Regions from separate parts of the Acidovorax sp. 107 genome, predicted to be linked through region 1. Evidence: predicted binding sites of a transcription regulator. Region 1 holds the regulator's gene; each other region holds the start of a gene.
What was found. The regulator NrdR, encoded in region 1, represses ribonucleotide reductase genes. The targets are predictions, from matches to a motif close to CACNANATNTNGTG.

Region 1 (5,985 bases):
CAAAGATTTTTTCACCCACATGGCCGCCCTCGCGCCAGCGGTCGCCAAACTGGTACAGCGCGCGGTTGATGGCCTTCCAGTCGCCAGATGCAGCGTGCTCTTGCGCCCAGGCCTTGACCTCTTCGATCAACGCCAGGCGCTGGGCCTTGTGCTCGGCCGCTTCAGCGCGGATCTTGTCCAGCCAGGTCTCGACCACCTTGTGCGCAGCGTTGCAGGCTTCGTCAAATTTCTTCCACAGTGCATGGTTGGGCGCGCCCCCCTGGTCCGCCTGCTTCCACTGATCTCGCAGATTGCGCAAGGTCTCCTGCATCTTGCGGCCACCCAGGGCCTGGCCCTCGGGGCGGTTGAGCAGCGCTTCGGCCTTGGCCACTAGGTCTTCACGCACCTGGTCGGCACTCCAGCGTTGCCAGCCTTCCAGCTCACCGGCAGCCACCAGCGCCGTGTGCACCTGCTGCTCCAGGGCATTGTCAATGTGTTTGCCATGCGCCTTGAGCACGGCGCGCAGCGCAGCCGCTGCGCCAGCGCTGGCCTTGCCGTGGCCTTCGGCGGTTTCTTTTTCAAGGGTTGCCAACGCATCACGCACCAGTTGGTGGGCCTTTTCGATCACCTCTGGCGACACCTTGGGCTTGGCAACACGCGCTGGCTTGCTGGCGGCGGCAGACGCCGCAGCAGCGGCCGCAGCCTCCGTGGGCAGTCCACGTGCGGCGCGCAATTCGTCTGCCCACACCGGCACGGGTGGCAGCGGCGCATGGGCGTCCTCGGCGGCGGCGACGGCCTGTGCGAGCGCGGGCTGAAAAGCCTCCCACACCACCAAAAGCTGCGTACGCGAAGCATCCAGCAGCGGCGGGAAACGCGCCTCCACACTCGCCCAGCTCGCGTCACCTGTCAGCTCCTGGGCCTGCTCCTGCCAACGTGCCACATCAGCACGCAGCAGCTCCAGCGCGGCCTGCGCATCGCGCCAGGGCTTGGTGGAAAGCACCTCGATGCGCTGAGCCAGCAGCACGGCGGCCTCGCGCTGCACCTGAACGCGGTGTTGCAGGTCTTCGATCACCTTGACCCGGTCCGCGACCTGCACCTTGAGCAGTGACAGCGGCTCGCGCGACAGCGGCGCACCGGCCTTCGCGGCATCACGCTGCCAGGCCAGGGCATCTGCAATATTGAGCTTGGGGGCCGCTAGCAGGGCCTGGGCCTTGTCCGCCCATTCCGCGGCAATGGCTTCCTGCCCCTTGGCACGGCGGATTTCGTCCAGGCGCTCGCGCACGGCGCGGGCTGCGCCCTTGTCGCGTCCGCTCAGCTCCTTGAACACCTCCTGCAATTGCTCGGGGGCTGGCTGCGTGGCCAGCCAGTCGCGGATGCGAGAGGCACGCTCACCCGACGTGGCGGCAGAAAAAGCGCCGCCGGTCAGCGCATCGAGCGGGTGCGGCTCGTGGGTTTTGGCCGGGGCCGGATTCACTTCAGGTGCGTCGGACATTTTGCTGCGGGAAAAAAATGGAAACATGGATCCAATGGATAACGAAGGCGTACCAAGCGCAGGGCCTGGGGCCATGCCCGAGCGACCGCACCATGCGCACGCGAGGGCAACAAGGGAGCTATTTTCACCGGATTGGGCCATCAGGCTGCCACAGGGTGCTGCATCAACACCCACAGGTGATCTGGCACAAGGCCCTGCGAGGCAGACGGCCCCGGAAATCAACCTTTGCCAGGGCGCGCCCGACACTCCGGGCGATGGGTCGCCGCTCTAGGGAACAGCCCCCATTATCTATATATAAGACCGTGCCGCCCACCCGCCCCCCGGGCGGCACCAATAAGAAAGCCCGACGAGCAGTGCCTGAAGGGCCTGCCCGCCGGGCTTGACGGCTGACACAACGGTCTTTGCCATCGGTCGCAACGCGGAGATAAAGGTCCGCACGGCGAGGAGGCAAGGTATTGCCTCCAGGGGTTGCCATGGAAGCGGCATCTGCTGCACCTTGGCACTGAATGCCCTCGGAGGGAGACTTCGCTTCGTCTGGCGATGCCTGAAATCTACAGGCGCCTCCACCTTATCAAACTCGCCTCGCCAACTCAAATCGGATTCTCAATGGCAGCAGAACGCCCGATTGAATTTGACATCTTGATGTCCGCCACCCGTCGGTCGTCCACAGCGCAAAACCATACCTTCAGACCCAAAAACTGTGATTTTTTACATATTTTTCATAATTTTTATGTCTAAAAAAATCACTTGTTAGTATTGACTGTGCATTTAGTGAGCTTCTAGAATCCGCCAGCCCCAAAAACAGGGCTAGTACAAACCCCAATCGCTGCCGAACCCGGCTAAGTCAATCCAGGGCGCCAAGCACTCCACAGACGTGCAGCCCGGGCTTGATGGCGTACCAATCCAGGCGATCTGCCAGCAAAGCCCAGTCCACCGCGACTGCACCGCTTGACTGGCCCGCCTCAGAAAGGAAGAGCTATGACAGCGTCAGGAAAAATAGTCTCCGGCGTGCGAACTTTCGCGGCCGACGTGACCGAAGGTTTTCTTGAAATCACCCACAACAGCTTTGCCCTCATCGGCTTGGCCGTTGCCTTTGTCGTGATTGCGCTCACGGCACGGCCCGATCTGCGCCAAGCTGGCGAAGAGCAACTGATGAACTGGCTGCAAGCCCGCCAAGTGGAAATGCTGGGCATGCCCATCGAACCCGAAGCCAGCGAGCGCGCGACGGCTGTGAACCCCAAAGACCTGCCCAAGGAGCAGGCTGCCGTGGCCTTCTGGCTCAGCAAGAAATACCGCGTGGCTCCCGAGCCCCTGAGCGCTCTGGTGGCCGAGGCCTATGAGATTGGCACCCGGGCCAAGATCGACCCCACCCTGATCCTGGCCATCATGGCCATCGAATCCAGCTTCAACCCGTTTGCAGAAAGCGCAGTGGGCGCCCAAGGGCTGATGCAGGTGATGACCCGCGTGCACACCGACAAGTACCAGAACTTTGGCGGCCACTTTGCCGCCTTCGACCCGGTCAGCAACCTGCGGGTCGGTGTGAAAGTGCTGCAGGAATGCATCGCCCGTGCCGGCTCGCTGGAAGGTGGCCTGCGCTTTTATGTGGGCGCTGGCAACATGGCCGACGATGGCGGTTACGCCGCCAAGGTGATGGCGGAGCATTTCCGCCTGCGCCAGGTGGCGGGTGGCCGCGCAGTGCCCTTCAATCCTCCGCCCTCTTTGTCTACCCAAGCTCCGGTGCAAAGCATCCCTGCAGTGGCGCCCCGCACCACGCCTTCCGTGGGAACCAGCGACAAGGTCGCACTGTTGACGCCTGGCCTCTGAAAGGCAGGCAATCCGGCCCCCAGGCAAGGGCCATTGCGCCAAGCGGTTGGGATGCGCGCCATCGGTGCCGTGTCGGCTACACTACCGGGGTACGTGACTGGCGATAGGCGCTGCATTCAGCCACTGAATGCAGCCGCTGACGTGGAAACCAGCAAGAACCTACTTCTTGTGAACCACTGGGAAGCGTGCCGCAGGGGGCCTGCCCTATGCGTTCAGCCGTTCGCCTGGGCAGCCCTTGTTTCAAGGGACACAAGTTCATAGGACTGCCAATCATGTACGACCGCAAAATTCTTGTCGAACAAACCGACCCCGAACTGTTTGCCGCCATCCAGGCCGAGAACGCCCGCCAAGAGCACCACATCGAGCTGATCGCCAGCGAAAACTACGCCTCTCCCGCCGTGATGTGGGCGCAAGGCACCCAGCTGACCAACAAGTACGCCGAAGGCTACCCCGGCAAGCGCTATTACGGTGGTTGCGAGCATGTGGACGTGGCCGAGCAACTGGCCATCGACCGCGTCAAGCAGATCTTCGGCGCAGAAGCCGCCAACGTGCAGCCGCACTGCGGCGCATCCGCCAACGAAGCCGTGTTCCTGGCCTTCCTCAAGCCCGGCGACACGATCATGGGCATGAGCCTGGCCGAAGGTGGCCACCTGACGCACGGCATGCCGCTGAACATGTCGGGCAAGTGGTTCAACGTGGTGTCCTACGGCCTCGATGCCAACGAAGCCATCGACTACGAAGCGATGGAAAAGAAGGCCCACGAAACCAAGCCCAAGCTCATCATCGCCGGTGCCTCGGCCTACAGCCTGCACATCGACTTCGCACGCTTTGCCAAGGTGGCCAAGGACGTGGGCGCGATCTTCATGGTGGACATGGCCCACTACGCCGGCCTGATCGCCGCCGGTGTGTACCCCAACCCCGTGCCCCACGCCGACGTGGTCACCTCCACCACGCACAAGAGCCTGCGCGGCCCGCGCGGCGGCATCATCCTGATGAAGGCACAGCACGAGAAGGCCATCAACAGTGCCATCTTCCCTGGTCTGCAGGGCGGCCCGCTGATGCACGTGATCGCCGCCAAGGCCGTGGCCTTCAAGGAAGCACTGCAGCCCGAGTTCAAGACCTACCAGGAACAGGTGGCCAAGAACGCCAAGGTGGTGGCCGAGACGCTGACTGCACGCGGCCTGCGCATCGTGAGCGGTGGCACCCAAAGCCACGTGATGCTGGTGGACCTGCGCGCCAAGGGCATCACCGGCAAGGAAGCCGAGGCCGTGCTGGGCGCCGCCCACATGACCATCAACAAGAACGCGATCCCCAACGACCCTGAAAAGCCGATGGTGACCAGCGGCGTGCGCATTGGCACCCCCGCCATGACCACGCGTGGCTTCAAGGAAGAAGAAGCCCGCATCACGGCCAACCTGATCGCCGACGTGCTGGACAACCCCCGCGACGAGGCCAACATCGCCGCCGTGCGTGCCAAGGTCAACGCCCTGACCGCACGTTTCCCGGTCTACCGTTAAGCAAGCCGGTTCTCTGCGCCCATGAAGTGCCCCTTCTGCAGCCACCTCGAAACGCAAGTCGTTGAAACGCGGGTGTCTGAGGATGGGGTCTTCATCCGCCGCCGCCGCCAGTGCGGCGCGTGCGACAAGCGCTTCACCACCTACGAGCGGCCGGAAGTGAACTTTCCGGCCATCGTCAAGAAGGACGGCCGGCGCATTGAATACGACCGCAGCAAGCTGCTGGGCTCGTTCAACCTGGCATTGCGCAAGCGGCCCGTGAGCACCGACCAGATCGACAGCGCCATTGAGCGCATCGAAGAGAAACTGCTCAACCTGGGGCAGCGTGAAGTGATCTCCAGCCGCATCGGCGAGCTGGTGATGCGCGAGCTCAAGAAGCTCGACAAGGTGGCCTACATCCGCTTTGCCAGCGTGTACCGCAGCTTCGAAGACATCGACGACTTCCGTGCCATGGTTGATGAAGTGCGCAAGTAGCGCACGCACGCTGGGCCAGCCCTTGCGGTAACGCCTGCCGTTTCCTGTCCTGAGCCCCACGCGGCTACTTGGTCTGCTCGATGCAGCCCTGTAGCTACCGGCGAATTTTGCAAATTCCCGGCTTCGGCCTTGGCCCTAGAGCATGTCGCACAAGCTACTTTGCGGCTGCTATTAATTTCATAGCTACCACGATATGATGCACTAGCGCTTCAGGCAGTTTTTGCATCAAAACGGCTCTACCACACGCCTGCAAGCACCACGAAGGTGCCTGACAATGCGCGCGGTGAAAACCCGTCATTTCCTGCAGCTGGTGCTGCTGTCTGCCCTGTGGGGCGCTTCCTTTCTTTTCATTCGCGTCGCCAGTCCGGTGCTGGGCCCCAATGTGATGGCCGCGCTGCGCATTGGCCTGGCCACGCTCACGCTGATGGGCATCATGCGCTGGGCGGGTGAGCCCTGGCCCTGGCGCCACTGGCGAGAGCTGCTGGGGCTGGGCACGCTGACGGTGGCAGCGCCTTTTCTGCTGTACGCCTGGGCGGCCCTGCACCTCCCAGCGGGCTACAGCTCGCTGCTCAACACCATGGCCGTGCCGTTTGGGGTGATCGCTGCCGCATGGATGAAGGAGGACACGCTGAGCGCACGCAAATGGGCCGGCTGCCTCTGCGGCTTTGCTGGGGTGGCGCTGATCGTGCAGTTGGGTCCCGT
Region 2 (5,985 bases), 2.3 Mb from region 1:
GGGCTAGTCCGAAGCGTTGCTGGCAAAGTGCTTACTGGCAGGCCTCGCAGCCAGGATCGTCGATGGCGCAGAACTTCACGTCCGTGGCTGGCACTGCTGCGGCCTGTTGAGAGACCGCAGCGGCAGCGGCTTCCAGCGGGCTTGGCTTGGCTTGCGTGGCGGCCGAAGCGCCGCTGTCGCTGCCTGACGAAACTGCATTGAGCTGGCGCGTGTTCACGGTGCTCATCTCGACGTGCGTGGCGCTTTGCGTGCGGAGGTAGTAAGTGGTCTTGAGACCGCGGATCCATGCGAGCTTGTAGGTGTCGTCGAGCTTCTTGCCCGATGCGCCGGCCATGTAGATGTTCAGGCTCTGCGCCTGATCGATCCACTTTTGGCGGCGCGATGCAGCTTCCACCAGCCATTGGGGTTCGACTTCAAACGCCGTGGAGTACAGCGCCTTGATGTCCTGTGGCACGCGGTCAATAGGATGCAGCGAGCCCTTGAAGTGCTTGAGGTCCATGATCATCACGTCGTCCCACAAGCCCAGGCGCTTCAAGTCGCGCACCAGACCACCGTTGATGACCGTGAACTCGCCCGACAGGTTGGACTTGACCGACAAGTTGCCGAACGAGGGCTCGATCGAGGCATCGACACCGATGATGTTGGAGATGGTGGCCGTGGGGGCGATGGCGACGCAGTTGGAATTGCGCATGCCATCCTGTGCAATCTTCTTGCGCAGGGCATCCCAGTCCAGCGTGGAAGAGCGATCCACTTCCACATAGCCGCCGCGCGCCTGCGAGAGCATGTTCAGCGTGTCGAAAGGCAAGATGCCGCGATCCCACAGCGAACCCTTGTAGCTCGAATATTGGCCGCGTTCGCGTGCCAGTTCGGTCGATGCCCAGTAGGCGTAGTAGCAGATGGCTTCCATCGACTTGTCGGCAAATTCCACCGCCTCTTGCGAAGCGTAGGGGATGCGCAGTTCATACAGGCTGTCCTGGAACGCCATCACGCCCAGGCCGACCGGACGGTGGCGCAGGTTGGAGTCACGTGCCTTCTTGACGGCGTAATAGTTGATGTCGATCACGTTGTCGAGCATGCGCATGGCAACCGTGATGGTCTTCTTGAGCTTGTCGTGGTCGATCTGGCCGTTCTTGATGTGCTGCAGCAGGTTGACGGAGCCCAGGTTGCAAACGGCAGTTTCGGTGTCGCTGGTGTTGAGAGTGATCTCGGTGCACAGGTTGGACGAGTGCACCACGCCAGCATGCTGCTGGGGCGAGCGCACGTTGCAGGCATCCTTGAAGGTGATCCAGGGATGGCCCGTCTCGAACAGCATGGTCAGCATCTTGCGCCACAGGTCGGTGGCCTGCACGGTCTTGGAGGGCTTGATCTCGCCACGCGCCGCCTTTTCTTCGTAGGCGACGTAGGCCTTTTCGAAGTCGGCGCCGAACAGATCGTGCAGGTCAGGCACGTTGGAAGGCGAGAACAGGGTCCAGGTGCCCTTTTCCATCACGCGGCGCATGAACAGGTCGGGGATCCAGTTGGCCGTGTTCATGTCGTGCGTGCGGCGGCGGTCGTCGCCGGTGTTCTTGCGCAGTTCCAGGAACTCTTCGATGTCCAGGTGCCACGTTTCCAGGTACGTGCAGACAGCGCCCTTGCGCTTGCCGCCCTGGTTCACCGCTACGGCGGTGTCGTTCACCACCTTCAGGAACGGCACCACGCCTTGTGATTCGCCGTTGGTGCCCTTGATGTGGCTGCCTAGTGCACGCACGCGGGTCCAGTCATTGCCCAGGCCACCGGCAAACTTCGACAGCAGGGCGTTTTCCTTGATCGACTCGTAAATGCCGTCCAGATCGTCTGGCACGGTGGTCAGGTAGCATGAGGACAGCTGCGAGCGCAGCGTGCCGCTGTTGAACAGCGTGGGGGTGGACGACATGAAGTCGAACGACGAGAGCACTTCATAGAACTCAATGGCGCGGGCTTCGCGGTCGGTTTCGTTCAGTGCCAGGCCCATGGCCACGCGCATGAAGAAGGCTTGCGGCAGTTCGATGCGGGTCTTCTTGACGTGCAGGAAATAGCGGTCGTATAGCGTCTGCAGGCCGAGGTAGTCGAACTGCAGATCGCGCTCGGCTTTAAGCGCAGCGCCCAGGCGGTTCAGGTCATATTGTTTGAGCAGGCGCTCGTCCAGCAGCTCGTTGTCCACCCCCTTCTGAATGAAGGTAGGGAAATAGTCCTTATAGGCCTGGCCCATGTCGCTTTGCGTCACGTCACGCCCCAGCACCTCGCGCACGATGGTGTGCAGCAGCAGGCGGGCCGTGGCGTAGGTGTAGTCGGGATCTTTTTCGATCAGGGTGCGGGCGGCCAGAATGGACGCCTTGTAGACCTCGTCCATGGGAACGCCGTCATACAGGTTGCGCATGGTCTCAGCGACGATCGGTGCTGCCTGGATGTCGGCGCCCAGGTTGGCGCAGGCCGATTCGATCAACGCGTGCAGCCGCAGGATGTCCAGCTGCACGCGTTGGCCGTTGTCGATCATGTGCATCACCGGGGTGGCGGGCGCGAGCTGTTCCTGGTGGTGGGCGCGCTCTTGCGTGCGGCGCTCGCGGTACAGCACGTAGGCGCGGGCGATTTCGTGGTGGCCGCCACGCATCAGACCCAGTTCGACCTGATCTTGCACGTCTTCAATGTGAAACGTACCACCGCCAGGACGCGAGCGCATCAGGGCGCGCACGACGTTGTGGGTCAGCGTGTCCACTACTTCGCGCACGCTGGCCGATGCCGCGCCTTGCGTGCCATGGACTGCCAAGAAGGCCTTCATCATGGCCACCGCGATCTTTTGCGGTTCGAACGGCACTACGGCGCCGTTGCGGCGGATGATCTGATAGTGCGCAAACGTGTTGGAGGCCGTGGCCGCAGGCGTTGCCTGGGATGCTGTGGCATCGGTGGCAACGGCAGGGGCAGTGGAAGGCGTGTTCAAAGCAGCTTGCATGGGTGTCCTCTTCTGTGGGCTGTCTGGGGTGGGCGTGCGGCGTGGAGTGCCGCCGCAGTGTGTGGGTGCTGCGCCGGACTTCAGTCTGGCGCACACTATATATGGTGTGTCCTGGTGGTTCAAGACACTACCGGTAGTGTACCGCCTGAATAAGCCCCCAAAACCGAAACAGCGTGTTCCCGGTCCCGGTGCTGCGGCCGCTGAGGTCGGCGGCCAGCCCCTGTGGATGCGACGCATGGGGTGAAAACCCGCGCAACGGCGCACGTTGGCGACGGATTTCCTGCGCCAGGCCGCGTGGCGCTTGGATGACAAAAGATGTGCAAACGCACAAAGAAAAATGTGCGTTGATGCGCCCGTGCGACAGTGAAACGCAGCGTCAGCGAGGCAGCTGCGACAGGCTCGTCCGTATGCCTTGCGGGAATCGCTGTACAGGCCAGCTCAATACCCCTTGAAGCCTCGGCCAGTCAAACCCCGGGCCGGGGTCTTGTTTGCGCCCGGGCGCAATGTGCTCATGCCCTGCGATGTGCTCGATGGGGTAGCGCAGCGCAACGTCCTGGCAGACCCTGGCCAGCGTTTCGTACTGCGCGGGCTCGAAGTGCAGACCCTCCAGGCCCTCCAGTTCGATGCCGATGGAGTCGTCGTTGCACTGGCTCCGACCCCGGTAGAACGATTGCCCGGCATGCCAGGCGCGCAGGTCGCAATCCACAAACTGCCACAGCGCTCCGGTGCGCTCGATGAAAAAATGCGTGGACACCTGCAGTCCGCGAATGCCTTGGTAATAAGGGTGGGCGTCCCAGTCCAGGGTGTTGGTGAACAGCTGCTGCACGGCCCCACCTCCATATTCGCCTGGAGGCAGGCTGATGGAATGCACCACGATCAGATCCACCTGCGAGGCGGGTACCGGGCGCGGCCCGTGGTTGGGCGACACCAGCTCTCGGGCTGCCCGGTGCCAACCGCCCTCCCATGGGGGCGAGGCGGCCGAGGATGTAGCCTCATCCCAAGTCGTCATGCGGGTCCTGGTCATTGGGCACGGTGATGTTCAGACGGGCGATGCGGTAGCGAATCTGGCGCAGGCTGATGCCCAGGCGTGCGGCCGTGGCGGTGCGGTTGAAGCCTGCTTCCTTCAGTGCGCGGATCAGGATCTCGCGCTCCTGCTGGTCCAGCCAGGCCTGCAAGTCGCTGGGCAGCGGCACCGTGCATCCGCTGGCCAGAAGCTGTGGGCCCTGGCCCGTGTCAGCAGAAGTCGATGCATAGATCCCCGATGAGGTGGGGGCGGTGCTGACCGATCCTTCGTGCGCAGGTGCTGGCGGGGCAGGGCGTGTCGTGAGTGTCTCTGCCGCGCCGTTTGTGGGCTCGTCCACATGCAGCTCGTCGCCGTCGCTCAGCGCCACTGCGCGGTGCAAGAGGTTTTCCAGCTCGCGAACATTGCCGGTCAGGGGGTGGGCGGCGATGGCGTTCAGTGCCCGGTCGGTGAGCTGAGGTACCGGCATGCCCGACTCGCCCGCAATGCGGGTGAGCAGCGCGGCACACAGGGCGGGCAGGTCCTCGCGGCGCTCGCGCAGCGGGGGGATCACGATCTCGATCACATTGAGCCGGTAATACAAGTCCTGGCGGAACCGGCCCGCCTGCACATCGGCCGCCAGGTCGCGGTGGGTGGCGCTCACGATGCGCACGTCCACGGTCTCTTCCTGGGTGGAGCCCAGCGGCCGCACGCTGCGCTCCTGGATGGCGCGCAGCAACTTGGATTGCATGGCCAGCGGCAGGTCGCCGATTTCGTCGAGGAACAGCGTGCCCCCCCGCGCGGCCTGAAAATAGCCGTCGCGGTCTTGCGACGCACCGGTGTAGGAGCCCTTGCGGGCGCCAAAGAATTCGGCTTCCAGCAGGTTCTCGGGGATGGCCCCGCAGTTCACGGCGACCAGGGGGCCGTCGGCGCGTTGGCTGCTTGCATGCAGGGCTTGGGCCACCAGCTCCTTGCCGGTGCCCGACTCGCCATGGATGAGCACGGGCGCCATGCCGCGGGACACCTTGGCCACGCGCTGCTTGACGTTGCGGATGGCTTCGGACTCGCCCACCAGGCGGTCCAGGGCGGTACTTGCGCTGCTGGACTCGGCGCCCAGCGCCGGGTTGGCCGAGCGGCTTGACCCGTTGCTGCGTGCGGCGCGGGGCGCAGGAACGCCGCCCGTGCCCTGGATGGCCGAGGCCACGACCGAGCGGAACTGCTTGAGGTCCACAGGTTTGGTGAGGTAGTCGAACGCCCCCGCACGCAGGGCCTCGACCGCGTTTTCTGCCGAGCCGTAGGCGGTCATGACCACGCAGCGTTCGCGGCGCTGCTGGTCGCGCAGGTCCTGCAGCAGCTCCATGCCAAACCCATCCGGCAGCCGCATGTCGGTGATCACAGCGTCAAAACGGTGGGCCTTGAGATGCTCGCGGGCCTCCTGCACGCTGGATGCGGTCTCCACGCGGTATCCCTCGCGCAGCAGGGTGAGCTCGTACAGGGTGCGCAGATCGGGTTCGTCGTCTACGACAAGGATGGAGGCGGCAGGGGCGTTCATGGAAGTGGCAGTCAGACCACAATGGTGTCGAACAAGGTGGCAGTGTCGGCGGGGCGGGTCGTGCGGCGGAAGCCCACAGTGAAGGCATTGCCGCCGACATCGCCGCGTGCAGTGGGGCGGCTCAGGCGCTGGTAGCTGATGGAGGCGCCATGTCGCTGGCACAGCTCCCGACAAATATAGAGGCCCAGACCGCTGGAGCGGCTCTCGGACGAGAAGAAAGGCTCGAACAGATGCCGCTCCACGGATTTGTCCATGGGCGCTCCGTCGCTCCACACCTGCAGGCTGACCTGGCCAGTGGGCGTGTTGCGCGTGGTCACCGACAGTGAGTCGGGCTCCGGGCCCATGTAGCGCAGGGCGTTGTCCAGCAGGTTGACCAGAACGCGACGCAGATGCTCGGGGTCAAACTCCACCTGGATGACACCTGTTTCCAGAGAGACCACGGCGCGCCGCCGGGCTGGGTCCTGAGCC
Region 3 (5,985 bases), 870 kb from region 1:
CCTCAAAGGCATCTGGAACTTCACTTCCATGGGGTCATTGGGTCTGACGACCGAGGCCGTCAATTTGACTGTGAGTGGCTCATCGACCAGCACGGGCAATGGTGTCGTGGCGTCCTCTGATGGCCTGTTCGGTTGCGAGCACCAAGTGAGCGGCAGCATGGCCGGCACCGTGCTATGCGCGAAGATAAACGCACAGGGCCAACTGCAACGTGGATACTGGTTCGCTTACAGCGTCAATGAGGGCGAGGGTCGAATGTTGAACTCGAGCGCCGCTCTGACCGATCAGTTGGTTTCAATCCGACGTTTGACGACACCTTCGGGTATCGGCACGGGCATAGTGTTCAAGGACTCAGAGCAAACCGCTCCCACCTTGACGGAGCTGGAGCGCCAGCTGAGCCAATTGGCAGCGCAGGGCGCATCGGACTAAGTCCATCATCCATTGCGCCTGTACAGGTGTCTCGCTCGGAGGCACCTGCACAGGCCAAGGTAAGTGCAATATCGGTATCGCGCCAGCGTCAGGTCTTGCGAGTTCGTAACGTCACCGGGTAAAAAGCTGCGCCGTCCACTGTACGAGCTGACGCTCAAAAAGAGCGAACTGTCAGGGAGACAAAGTCCCGGTTGATCCGGGTGCTTCGCAAAAACGCTAAATCGGCCGATCCCGCCTCCGGGGTACGACATTCCTGCACGGCCCAATGTTTCACACCTTGGCCAGCCAGAAATGCGGCCAATTCCAGCAGTTCATCCTGGCTAAAAAGACCTGCGTGCCAAGTCGTACGGCATTCGTGGGCCACGCCGCTGGCGAGGAGGCGACGCAACGACTCATAGGCCTTCACACCGCTACCCGTTGCGCGTGTGATGGCGTCATAACAATGCAGGGGCCCCTTGATATCCAGCCCCACCCAGTCCAGCAACGGCAGCAAACCGGCCAGTCGCTCGGGGTACATGCCCCCGGTGTGCAGGCCGGTGGCAAAGCCCATGGCGCGCACCTCGGCCAGCGCGGCGGGCAACGCAGCCTGCAAACTGGGCTCGCCGCCTGAGAACACCACGCCGTCGAGCAGGCCCCGGCGGCTTTCCAGAAAGGCCAGCGCGCGCTCCCACGGCAGCGCGGGCGGCGCGGTGGCGTCCAGCAGCTCGGGGTTGTGGCAATAGCCGCAGCGCCAGGGGCAACCCTGGCAATAGAAAACGGCCGCGAGGCGGCCAGGGAAGTCGATGGTGGTCAGCGGCGTGAAGCCGCCCAGGCGCAGCGCTGGCCCAGGCGCTGCGTCAGCAGGCGCTGATGCTGCAACCACGCGTGTGCTCGGAGAAGAAGCGGCGCTCGGCGTGCTCACCGCGTTTGCCGGTATTGAAGCTGGCCACCGGGCGGTGGTAGCCCATCACGCGGGTCCAGACTTCGCAGGGCTGGCGTTCGTCGTCGGTGAGCTGCACGGCGGACAGGGCGGTGTGTTCTGCGGACGAAAAATGACTCATGAAATGCTCCTTGGTTGAAAGACTATGGTTTTGATAGCAATAGAGACCTGATCAAAAGGCGCCAGGGTCTCTGCCGCCCTGCTCTACTCCACTCATGCAGCCAGGCGCGCACACTTGGCCGCCAGGCGCTCTTCGTCGCAGCGGGGGCAGAACGGGTGCTCGCCTGCCAAATAGCCATGCGTGGGACAAATGGAGAACGTCGGCGTGACCGTGATGTACGGCAGGCGAAAGCGGGTGAGCGCACGCTTGACGAGGTCGCGGCAGGCTGTGCCGCTGGACAATCGCTCGCCCATGTACAGGTGCAGCACGGTGCCGCCGGTGTACTTGGGCTGCAGCGCCTCCTGGCGCATCAGCGCCTCGAACGGGTCGTCGGTAAAGCCCACGGGCAGCTGCGACGAGTTGGTGTAGTACGGCTGCTCCGCCATGCCGGCCTGCAGGATGGCGGGCCAGCGCTTTTTGTCTTCCTTGGCGAAGCGGTAGGTGGTGCCCTCGGCGGGCGTGGCCTCCAGGTTGTAGAGGTGGCCGGTTTCTTCCTGGAACTGCGTCATGCGCTCGCGCACATGGTCGAGCAGGCGCACCGCAAACTGGTGGCCCCAGTCGCTGGTGATGTCGTGCTGGTCGTGCGTGAAGTTGCGCACCATCTCGTTGATGCCGTTCACGCCCAGTGTGCTGAAGTGGTTGCGCAGCGTGCCCAGGTAGCGCTTGGTGTAGGGGAACAGGCCCTGGTCCATGAGCCGCTGGATGAGCTTGCGCTTGGTTTCCAGGCTTTGCTTGCCCAGCTCCATCAGGCGGTCGAGCGCGGCGAACAGACCCGCTTCGTCGCCCGCATGCAGGTAGCCCAGGCGAGCGCAGTTGATCGTCACCACGCCCAGGCTGCCCGTCTGCTCCGCACTGCCGAACAGGCCGTTGCCGCGCTTGAGCAATTCGCGCAAGTCGAGCTGCAAACGGCAGCACATGGACCGCACCATGTTCGGCTCCAGCTCCGAGTTGATGAAGTTCTGGAAGTACGGCAGGCCGTACTTGGCCGTCATGTCAAACAGCAGCTGTGCGTTCTCGCTCTCCCACGGGAAGTCTTTGGTGATGTTGTACGTTGGGATGGGGAAGGTGAACACGCGGCCCTTGGCGTCGCCTGTGGTCATGACGTCGATGTAGGCGCGGTTGATGAGGTCCATCTCCTCTTGTAGGTCGCCATACGCGAACGGCATCTCTTGGCCTGCGATCACGGGCACCTGCTCGCGCAGATCCTCGGGGCAGGTCCAGTCGAAGGTGAGGTTGGTGAACGGTGTCTGCGTGCCCCAGCGCGAGGGCACGTTGAGGTTGTAGACAAGCTCCTGGATGCATTGGCGCACGGCGGCGTAGTCCATCGCATCCACGCGCACGAACGGCGCCATGTAGGTGTCGAACGACGAGAACGCCTGCGCACCCGCCCACTCGTTTTGCAGCGTGCCCAGAAAGTTCACGATCTGTCCCACAGCCGAGCTCATGTGCTTGGGCGGCCCGGCTTCGACCTTGCCGGGCACGCCATTGAGCCCTTCATTGAGCAAGGTGCGCAGCGACCAGCCTGCGCAGTAGCCGCTGAGCATGTCGAGGTCATGGATGTGCATATCGCCGCTGCGGTGCGCCTTGCCGATCTCGGGCGTGTACACGTGCGAGAGCCAATAGTTGGCCGTGACCTTGCCCGCCACATTGAGGATGAGGCCGCCCAGGGAGTAGCCCTGGTTGGCGTTGGCGTTCACACGCCAGTCAGCACGCGTGAGGTATTCGTTGATGGAGCTTTCCACATCCACCAAGGTCTGCTTGTCGGCACGCAGCGTGGCGTGCTGCTCGCGGTAGACGATGTAGGCGCGGGCCGTAGCCAGGTGGTTGGCGGCGATCAATGTCTGCTCGGCCACGTCCTGGATCTGCTCGACCGTAGGCGCCTCGCCATGAAAGCGGTGGATCAGCACCTTGGTGACCTGGGCGGTGAGCAGCGCGGCTTCCTCATCGCCGTATTCCCCCGAGGCCTGCCCGGCGCTGACCAGTGCAGCGCGGATGCGTTCGGCGTCAAAAGGAACGCGCTGACCGCTGCGCTGCACAACATCGCGGAGCAGGGTGACAAGGGTGGGCACCATGGGTTCGACCAATCAGTGGAATGGATTAAAAACACTACCTATGGTGTCTACGATACCCACCAGACACTATAGGTAGTTTGACCCAGCACAAACGCAGCGGTAAGCAGGGGTAAAAAAAAGCCGGCACAAAGGCCGGCAAAAGGGAGGTGCCGTCAGGCCCTACCGATGGATGGGGGAGCGTGCGGTGACACGCTGGCGCACGAGGAGTGGGTGGTCGCAGCGCGCGGTGAAAAGGCGGGTTGCTGTGATGGGGCTGCGGGGCTGCTGCGCTGCGGACGGGCTGCGCTCTCGCTCAATGGCAGCCGGCGGTTTCTTCCTCTTCGATGCGGGGATAGAAGTCATGGTCCTCGCGCTGCATGCGCTCGAACACGCGGCGCAACACCACGTTGGCCTCGTTGCGAAAGCCCTGGGCATCGCGCCGCACGTTCTCGGCCGTATTCCAGCGCCGCGCAAAGGCGTCGTAGGCGCTGGCAATCGAGGCCATTTCGCTCTGGTACTGGCGGCCCAGACGGGCCAGTTCGGGGTTGCCACCGCGCTGCAGCGCGGGGTACAGCACCTGGTCTTCCACCGCCAGGTGCAGCTTGATGGTGCCGCTCATCGCCACGATGCCCTGCGCAATGGCGCTGGCATTGGCTTCCACGCCCGCCTGTGCCAGGGCACGCAGCGTCGCGATGCTGCGCAGGATGTCGGTGTGCTGGTGCTTGAATTTGTCGAGGTTCATGTTCACTCCTTGTGGGATCGATGGATAGCCAGCGCTGCCGCGGGGGGGTGGTGGCGGCAGTGCGGCGCGGATCAGCGGCGGGACTCCGCCAGATAAACCCCTGCCGATGCAGCCGGGGCACGCGAACCAAACACGCCGCTGACCACCTGCCAGGCCATGGCCAGCGCGCCAACGATAAAGACCACGTCGCCGAAGGTGCGCACCCAGCGCAATGTCTGGATGAAAGGCTGCTGCATGAATTCCTCGCCCCGGGCGTACCACAGGCCTTCGCTCACGCTGGCGTGGAACTGGAACAGCGCGATGGGCAGCAGGCTGGTGGCAATCATCAGCACCAGGCCGGCGTTGAGCCACCAGAAGCCCGTCTTCATGAGCCGCTCGCTGAACACCAGCTGCGGCCGGATGTAGCGCAGCACCAGCAGCGTGAAGCCAAGCGCCAGGAAGCCGTACACCCCGAACAGCGCGGCATGGGCGTGCACCGGCGTGGTGTTCAGGCCCTGCACGTAGTACAGCGAGATGGGCGGGTTGATCATGAAGCCGAAGACGCCCGCGCCCAGCATGTTCCAGAAGGCCACGGCCACGAAGCACATCAGCGGCCAGCGCAAGCGGGCCATCCAGGGCGCGCGGTGCTGCAGACGCCAGTGTTCCCAGGCCTCGTGGCCCAGCACCACCAAGGGCACGACTTCGAGTGCGCTGAAGGCCGCGCCCACCGCCATCACGGGCGTGGTGGTGCCTGCAAAGTACAGGTGGTGGAAGGTGCCGGGCACGCCGCCCAGCATGAACAGCGAGGCCGATGCCAGGCTGGCCGTGGTGGCCATGCGCACCGACACCAGACCCAGGGTCGAGAAGATGAAGGCCAGCGCCGTGGTGGCAAAGACTTCGAAGAAGCCCTCGACCCACAGGTGCACCACCCACCAGCGCCAGTACTCCATCACCGACAGGTGGGTGCGCTCGCCGTAGAAGAAGCCCGCGCCGTAAAACAGACCAATGGCCACCACCGACGCAGTCAGCAGCGCCAGCAGATTCTTGTCGCCGCCGGGTGTGCGCAGCGCCGGCACAATGCCGCGCAGCATCAGCACCAGCCAGAAGGCGATGCCGATGAACTTGCCGATCTGCCACAGGCGGCCCAGGTCCACGTATTCATAGCCTTGGTGGCCCAGCCAGAAATTCCACTCGGGCGGCATGATCTGCGCGATGGCCAGGTAGTTGCCCACGAACGAGCCCACGACCACCACGACCAGCGCCCAAAACAGGATGTCCACGCCCAGCTTCTGATAAGCCGGGTCCTTGCCGCCATTGATGAGGGGCGCGAGGAACAGGCCTGCAGCCAGAAAGCCCGTGGCGATCCAGAACAGCGCGCTCTGGATGTGCCAGGTACGCACCAGCGAATACGGGAACCACTGCGACACGTTGATGCCATAGAACTGCTGGCCCTCCACCGTGTAGTGCGCGGTGAAACCGCCCAGCAGCACCTGGAAGCTGAACAGCGCGACGATGAGGAACAGGTACTTGCCCAAAGCGCGCTGCGAGGGCGTGAGCGGCACGCGTGCAAGCGGGTCATGCTGGGGGGGCGTGGGCTCCACTTCGTCGTGCTTACGCAGGAAGGACCAGCCCCAGACGAGGAAGCCCACACCCGCCATCATCACGACCACGCTCATCACCGACCACACCATGTTCTCTGCGGTGGGC

Region 2: a site for NrdR is predicted at 3,059-3,072, ahead of C8C99_RS00900 (ribonucleoside-diphosphate reductase subunit alpha). Genes of this name have one in related genera too.
Region 3: a site for NrdR is predicted at 3,611-3,624, ahead of C8C99_RS15735 (ribonucleoside triphosphate reductase). Genes of this name have one in related genera too.

Annotation. Positions count from the first base shown of each region.
Region 1 covers NZ_QBTZ01000001.1:2,504,960-2,510,944, forward strand. Annotated here, with positions in the region: gene C8C99_RS11725 (DUF349 domain-containing protein) at 1-1,498, opposite strand, end outside; gene C8C99_RS11730 (lytic transglycosylase domain-containing protein) at 2,450-3,295, shown strand; ZMP/ZTP riboswitch at 3,379-3,532, shown strand; gene glyA (serine hydroxymethyltransferase) at 3,568-4,812, shown strand; gene nrdR (transcriptional regulator NrdR) at 4,834-5,283, shown strand; gene C8C99_RS11745 (DMT family transporter) at 5,558-5,985, shown strand, end outside.
Region 2 covers NZ_QBTZ01000001.1:197,928-203,912, forward strand. Annotated here, with positions in the region: gene C8C99_RS00900 (ribonucleoside-diphosphate reductase subunit alpha) at 32-2,965, opposite strand; gene ampD (1,6-anhydro-N-acetylmuramyl-L-alanine amidase AmpD) at 3,342-3,974, opposite strand; gene C8C99_RS00910 (sigma-54 dependent transcriptional regulator) at 3,958-5,517, opposite strand; gene C8C99_RS00915 (nitrogen regulation protein NR(II)) at 5,529-5,985, opposite strand, start outside.
Region 3 covers NZ_QBTZ01000001.1:3,375,726-3,381,710, reverse strand. Annotated here, with positions in the region: gene C8C99_RS15750 (hypothetical protein) at 1-427, shown strand, start outside; gene C8C99_RS15745 (anaerobic ribonucleoside-triphosphate reductase activating protein) at 582-1,289, opposite strand; gene nrdD (anaerobic ribonucleoside-triphosphate reductase) at 1,264-1,467, opposite strand; gene C8C99_RS15735 (ribonucleoside triphosphate reductase) at 1,560-3,578, opposite strand; gene C8C99_RS15730 (hemerythrin domain-containing protein) at 3,871-4,299, opposite strand; gene C8C99_RS15725 (nitric-oxide reductase large subunit) at 4,371-5,985, opposite strand, start outside.